Regions from separate parts of the Streptomyces sp. NPDC101194 genome, predicted to be linked through region 3. Evidence: riboswitches for the same ligand, from Rfam matches in the RefSeq annotation. Region 3 holds a riboswitch; each other region holds the start of a gene.
What was found. A riboswitch is a leader RNA that binds a small molecule or an ion and turns the genes downstream of it on or off. The one in region 3 is predicted to bind cyclic di-AMP.
Positions count from the first base shown of each region.

Region 1: it holds a riboswitch for cyclic di-AMP, as region 3 does, so the genes downstream of both, ACIRP2_RS24340 (transglycosylase family protein) here and ACIRP2_RS15970 (M23 family metallopeptidase) in region 3, are expected to answer to the same signal.
Region 2: it holds a riboswitch for cyclic di-AMP, as region 3 does, so the genes downstream of both, ACIRP2_RS16710 (M23 family metallopeptidase) here and ACIRP2_RS15970 (M23 family metallopeptidase) in region 3, are expected to answer to the same signal.

Region 1 covers NZ_JBIWOS010000006.1:404,885-407,078, forward strand. Annotated here, with positions in the region: gene ACIRP2_RS24335 (transglycosylase family protein) at 1-597, shown strand, start outside; cyclic di-AMP (ydaO/yuaA leader) riboswitch at 898-1,068, shown strand; gene ACIRP2_RS24340 (transglycosylase family protein) at 1,072-1,821, shown strand.
Region 2 covers NZ_JBIWOS010000004.1:21,357-23,550, forward strand. Annotated here, with positions in the region: gene ACIRP2_RS16710 (M23 family metallopeptidase) at 1-1,048, opposite strand, end outside; cyclic di-AMP (ydaO/yuaA leader) riboswitch at 1,060-1,212, opposite strand; gene ACIRP2_RS16715 (PP2C family protein-serine/threonine phosphatase) at 1,492-2,194, opposite strand, start outside.
Region 3 covers NZ_JBIWOS010000003.1:653,322-655,515, forward strand. Annotated here, with positions in the region: gene ACIRP2_RS15965 (GntR family transcriptional regulator) at 1-242, opposite strand, end outside; gene ACIRP2_RS15970 (M23 family metallopeptidase) at 504-1,292, opposite strand; cyclic di-AMP (ydaO/yuaA leader) riboswitch at 1,306-1,472, opposite strand; gene ACIRP2_RS15975 (M16 family metallopeptidase) at 1,786-2,194, opposite strand, start outside.

The sequences.
Region 1 (2,194 bases), on a different contig from region 3:
TGTGCGGTCATCTCCGGTCTCGCGGCGGACGGGACGCTGCCGGGTGTCGACCCGGGGGTCGCGCCCTCCGGCAAGCCGACGAACGGCACTGAGTCGGCTGACGACGAGTCGGCCACCCCCTCCGAGACCGCCACGCCGTCGGACAGGGCCGACGGCCACTCGGGTGCCCACGGCAAGTCGGCGGCGAAGAAGGGGCACTCCGCGAAGCCTTCGGCCACCGGGTCGGTCGCCCCGTCCTCGGATCCGTCCCCCGAAGCGTCCGATTCTCCCCGTAAGTCCGACTCGTCCAATGGTGTGAGCGGCAAGCATCGCGGCGCCCCGGCGCCCGAGGGGAGCCGGGGCGCGAACGGCGGCGTCGACCGCGAGTCGGGTCGTCATGCCTCCCGCGGTGGCGGCGACGCCCGCCACGCGGGCGCGTCGGCGGCCGACGGCACGTACACCGTCCGCTCCGGCGACAACCTCTGGGCGATTGCTGATGCACAGAAGGTTCCCGGCGGCTGGCCCGCGCTCTATGAGGCCAACAAGGGGACGGTCGGCTCCGACCCGGACCTCATCCTCCCTGGCCAGAGCCTCCGTATCGATGTGAAGGCCGACTGAGAGCGGTCTGAAAATCGGCTAATGGAGCCTCAAAAACCGGGGTAGTTCAGGGACCTATGTCCGCTTATGCGTAAGTGAGACATGGGTCTCTTTACGTCAACTGGCGTGTCGCGTCCGGGTTGCGCTTCCGCATCGCCTCCGACCTGCGAAAACGACGGTTCCTCAGATGCAAGTAAGGGCTGATTGTCCGATGTGTCCATCTTTGAATGTGGGGGTTGCCTGTGTTTACGGTCGGAACCGCTCGCACCGCGGGCCCCGTCGACCGTCACGCCGAATCCTGCCGTCGGTCGAAGGGAACAGACGCGTAAAGCGCCGTAGGCAGGAGCGGGGGACCCAGGTAGGCGCCGGCCTGATCGTCGAAAAGCGGATCAGGGACGGCTTGGGGTGAAGTCGCGCGCTAGGACGTGCGACCGGGCAACTCACTTGGCCCGAACCCGACAGCTCACCTCGTAGGCGTCGGTGAGGAGAAGTTCCATGCTGTTTTCCAGCAAGGGCAAGCACCGCCGCCCGTCCAAGGCCGTCCGTGTCGCCACGCTCGCCGGTGTCGCCGGTACCGCCGTCGCCGTCCCGCTGATGGGTGCGACCGGTGCCTCCGCAGCCTCCGTCGCCACCTGGGACGCCGTCGCGCAGTGCGAGTCCGGTGGCAACTGGTCCATCAACACCGGCAACGGCTACTACGGCGGTCTGCAGTTCTCGCAGTCCAGCTGGGCCGCCGCCGGCGGTACGCAGTACGCCCCCCGCGCCGACCTGGCCACCAAGGCCCAGCAGATCGCCGCCGCCGAGAAGCTCCTCGCCATGCAGGGCCCGAGCGCCTGGGGCTGCGCCGGCGCCGGCAACCTGCGCAACGACGGTGTGGACCCGGGTGTCGACACCGGCTCCTCCTCGAAGACCGCCTCCGGTGCCACGCGGCAGAGCACCCCGGCCGCGCCCGAGCGGCAGTCGCAGCCGAAGAAGGCCGAGCGCGCCGAGGCCCCCGCCACCAACCGCTCGGACCGCTCCGCCGCCCCGCAGGCCGAGTCGAAGAAGACCGTCACCACCCCGACCGGTCAGAAGGTCGCGAAGGGCGACGGCGAGTACAAGGTCGTCTCCGGCGACTCCCTGAGCAGGATCGCCGCCGACCACAAGGTCAAGGGCGGCTGGCAGCACCTGTTCGAGCTGAACAAGGACATCGTCAAGGACGCCGACCTGATCTACCCGGGTCAGCAGCTGCACCTGACGAAGTAGTCCGGGACCTCTCCTCCCTGAGCACCCCGGCCCGGCGCGCGTTCCCCCGTACGCGCCGGGCCGGGGTTTCCGTGTGGCCCCCTGCTTCCGCGGGCGCGTCACCTCTGTATGCGCGGCAGCTCCGTCCCGGCGGGGCGCGTCGTCTCGGTGTCGCGTCATAACGGGAGGGGCGGGCCCGCGCGAGGCAGGTCTCCGGGCAGGCCCCGGGACGTGCATGATCGTTCAACTTTTGTAGTTACCGGCCAGTAAAATTCTGGCTGTTTGCCCTGTAATGCTCGCTCTTGGGTCCTTTTTCGTCCCAGGGGACGGGCGGTCGTCCGACTGAGCGGGCCGGGCCGGTTAGGCTCTTGTCGCAAGGCCAAAGTGACCCTGC
Region 2 (2,194 bases), on a different contig from region 3:
TGCGGTAGCCGTACGAACCGGACCAGCCGGCCGACTTGATGGTGCCGCCGTGTATGGCCTTGATCGGGGTGCCCGTCGGCGCTGCGAAGTCGAGGCCGGTGTGGTAGCCGGAGGACCACATCGAGCCGGCCTCGCCGAAGGTCGAAGTGATCGTGTACGAGGAGGTCGGGATGGCGTAGCTGGCGGCCAGCTTGGCGAGCCGCAGGGCCTCCGCCTTCCTCTTGGCCTCTTCCTCCGCCTTCTTCTTCTCGGCGGCGATCTTGGCCTCGGCCGCGTCCTGCTGCTTCTTGGCCTCGGCGGCGGCCTTCTCCGCGGCCGCCTTCTCCTCGGCGGCCCTGGCCTCGGCGTCGGCGGCGTCCTGCTGCTGCTCGGCCTGCTGGAGGATACGGGCACGGAGCGCCTCGCCCGCGTCCGTCGCGCCCCGCTGGGCCTCGGCGGTGGTGATGCCGGCGGTGGTGAGCGGCGCGGACGCGGCGACGGCCTCGGCCTTGTCGGCTTCGGACTCGCCGGAGAACAGGGACCCCACGCCGGGGAGCGACTTGGCGTCGGGCAGGTTGTCCGCGATGGAATCGGGAAGCGAGATGGAGACCGCCGGCTTGCTCTGCGCGGTGGCAATGCCGCCCGCGCCGACCGCCGCGATGACGCCGACCCCGAGCACGGTGGAGCTACGGGCAAGTCCGTTGCGCTGCTTGGCGACGCGGTGCTTGCCGCGCACGGGGCGGACGGACTCCTCGGTGGGGTTCCACTCGTCCCGGCTTCGTTCGGGTTCACCGACGCCGTCGGCGCGAAATCCCCCGCGGAGCTCTGCCGGATCGCCGGACCCGCTGAACTCACCGGACCCGAACTCACCGGTGAAGTCGCCGCCCGGCTCGGTGCCGTAGCCGGTCCCGAACGCCGTTCTCGTCCCGGTGGTTGCGTAACCGGCGTCGGAGGCGAGACCGGGGCCGTATCCGAGGCCGTAGTCGGAACCGGTGCCGAAGTCACCGCCCGGGCCGAAGTCGGAGGTGAACCGCGCGGGGGCCTCGGGGGCAGGCTTGTTGGACGCCACTTGGGCGCACTCCTTTCCTTCCTTCTCGCCTACCGGGTTAGCTGACGGGTTCGGAGCAGGAAGGTCTCCTACGGGCGCCTCTGCCTCTCACGAGACACAGGTGTCCGATTCACCCCATGTAGGTGGTTCCCCGGTTCCCTTGCGGAATTCGGCGCTCGCGCACGGTGCCGCCACTGACGACGGCTGGGACGACCGCGCTGCGTTATCGAACGTTAATAGACACCCGGGCCCTATTCCAAGCTGTTCCCACTGATCGTTCACGTCTTTGGCCTGGACTTTACGGGACATAACCGGGTGGAATCGGATGAGTTGATCGCCCCTCAGCCATTACCCGGATTCTGACGTTGCGTCAAATGTTATGCGGAGCGGCGTGCTTCGGTTACGCACGGTGGCATGCCCGTCCGGCACTCCACCCGGTCCGCACCACGCACCCGCCCCACCCGTCACATCGTGTCCAGTCCCACGATCTTCACCGTCCTGCGCCGGTGCGGCTGCCCCTCCGCGGGACGTACGACCGCGAGCAGCGCCATGTCGTCGGTGGTCTCGCCGCCCGTGTGCCGCCGCACGTCGTCGGTCAGGGCGGACAGCAGCTCCTCGGGTCCCGGGAAGATCCGCCCGCGCAGCCGCGCAGCCGGATCGTAGAAGACCCCGTCGGCGTTCCGCGCTTCGGAGAGACCGTCGGTGTAGAGGAGCAGGGTCGTCCCCGCCGTCAGATCCCATTCGTCCGCCCGGTCGGGCCACACCCCCAGATCCATCCCGAGCGGCAGCGCGGGCACCGACGGCCCCAGCACATCCAGGGCTCCGTCCGGATGCAGCAGGATCGGCTCGGGATGACCACGGTTGACGATCCGCACCCGCGACAGCCCGGACGGGATCTCGGCCAGTACGGCGGTGGTGAAGCCCTCGACCACGTCCAGCCCGCTCCGCCCCGTTCCCTCTCGCGCCAGCGCCCGCTCCAGCCGCTGAGCCACGCCCTCCAGAGAACGTTCCTGCTCGGCCGCCTCCCGGAACGCGCCGATGATCACCGCCACGGACTCCACGGCGTCGAGCCCCTTCCCCCGTACGTCCCCGACCACCAGCCGCACCCCGTGCGGGGTGTCCGCCACGGCGAACAGGTCGCCGCCGACGAACTCGTCCGCCTGCGCC
Region 3 (2,194 bases):
CGAACCTCCAGGAGGTCTGCGGCCTCCTGCTCCGTGGGCTCGGCGACACAGGCTCCCGCGTGCCGACGGGTGACCACGAACCCCTCGGACTCCAGGGTGCGCAGCGCTTCCCGTACCGGGACACGGGACACCCCGTAACGGCGCGCCAACAACTCCTCGGTGAGCCGGCTGCCGCGTTCGAAGACGCCGGAGACGATGTCGTCACGGATTGCCGTGCATACCGAATGCGCCGGAATGCGCATGTCCGAACCTCCGCCTCAATCCCCGCAAAACGCGACCGCCCCGACCGACGCCTGTTCTGCGACTCTATTGCAATGCGGCCACATTTCCGATGCCGGATGGAAATTCATGAATATCTTTTGGTCGCGCGGGGCCGGCCCGGCGGACAGCAGCAGGGCGGTTCGGCGGCCGGGCCCGGGGAGGGGCGGGCGCGGGTGTCGGGCACGACGAAGGCCCCGGCGTGACGCCGGGGCCTTCGAAGGGGTGTTGCGGACGGGTGCCGGTCAGACGTTGACACCGTGGGCGCGCAGGTACGCGACGGGGTCCATGTCGGATCCGTACGAGGGCGTGGTCCGGGCCTCGAAGTGGAGGTGCGGGCCGGTGGAGTTGCCGGTCGAGCCGGAGAGACCGATCTGCTGCCCGGCACCGACGCTCTGGCCGACGGAGACTCCGATCGAGGAGAGGTGGCCGTACTGCGTGTACGTACCGTCCGTCATCCGGAGGACGATGTTGTTGCCGTACGCGCCACCCCAGCCGGCCTCGACGACCGTTCCTGCGCCGACGGCGACGACGGAGCTGCCGGACACGGCGTGGAAGTCGATGCCCGAGTGGCTGCCGGAGGACCAGAGCGATCCGCTGGACTTGTAGCCGGTGGTGACGTACGAACCGGCGACCGGGAGCTGGAAGTAGCCCAGGCGGGTGCGCTCGGCGGACCGGGCGGCACGCACCTTCTCGGCACGCGCCTCGGCCGCCCGCTTCGCCTCGGCCTTCGCCTCCGCCGCCTTCTTCTCGGCCTCGGCCTTGCGCTGGGCCTGGGCCTTCGCCTCGGCCTGGTGCTTCTGTGCGTCGGCCTGGGCGGCGATCTGGTCGGCGAGTGCGCCCTGGATGGCGATGATCTGGTTCAGACCGGTCTCACTGACGGAGGGAGTCCCGGCGTCCGCGGCGAGGGCCGGAGAGGCCATGCCACCGATGACTCCGGTGGTCGCCAGAGCCGCGGCGCCGGCGATCTTGGCGCTCCCGCAGGTCAGTCGGCTCGGGGCACGATGCTTCCCGGCGGCACGGGTGAAAGCCATGTGGTGGCTGATCCTTTCCTTCCTTCTCGCCTACCGGGTTAGCTGACGGGTTCGGAGCAGGAAGGTCTCCTACGGACGCCCCGGCCTCACCGAGGATCAGGCATCCGATTCACCCCAGGGACTGCGTGGGTCCCCGGCTCCCCGGGCTCGCGCCTGACGGGGACTCGGCGATGACTGCCCGGTACGTCACGGTTGCGGCATACGAGTGGCGGACAGCCCAGCCGACGCTAAGCGGGGTCACTTTCATTCACCAAACGGACAGGCCGTTTTGTAGCGCATCCCACAGGACCGACAGGCAACCCCCGCCTCAGAACGGACAAAAGGGAGACCCTGGCGAGACATGACGCACAGGGTCTCCCTCTTGTCCCGGTATGAGCACCCATGGCGCATCGGTGGACCTACCGGGGCGACCGGCACTCAGCCGGTGCGACCTGCTCTTCCCGGAGTTCCGCCGGGTCGGTCCTCCGGCATCCGCGACGGCGTGCGACGACCGTCAGCCGGCGACCACAGACACCTCTCCGATGCCCAGGGCGCGGACCGGCTCCTCGATCCGCGCGGCGTCACCGACGAGGACCGTGACCAGGCGGTCGCCCGGGAAGGCGTTGACCACCGCTGCGGTCGCCTCGACCGTTCCGGTCTCCGCCAGCCGGGCGTACAGCTGTGCCTGGTAGTCGTCCGGGAGGTGCTGCTCGACCTGGTCGGCGAGAGTGCCCGCGACGGACGCCGCCGTCTCGAACTTCAGCGGTGCGACACCCACGAGATTCTGCACGGCCGTCTCGCGCTCCTCATCGGTCAGCCCCTCGGCCGCCAGGGTCCGCAGGACCGTCCACAGGTCCTGCAGCGCCGGTCCGGTGGACTCCGTGTCCACCGATCCGCTGATGGCGAGCATCGCGGCGCCGGTC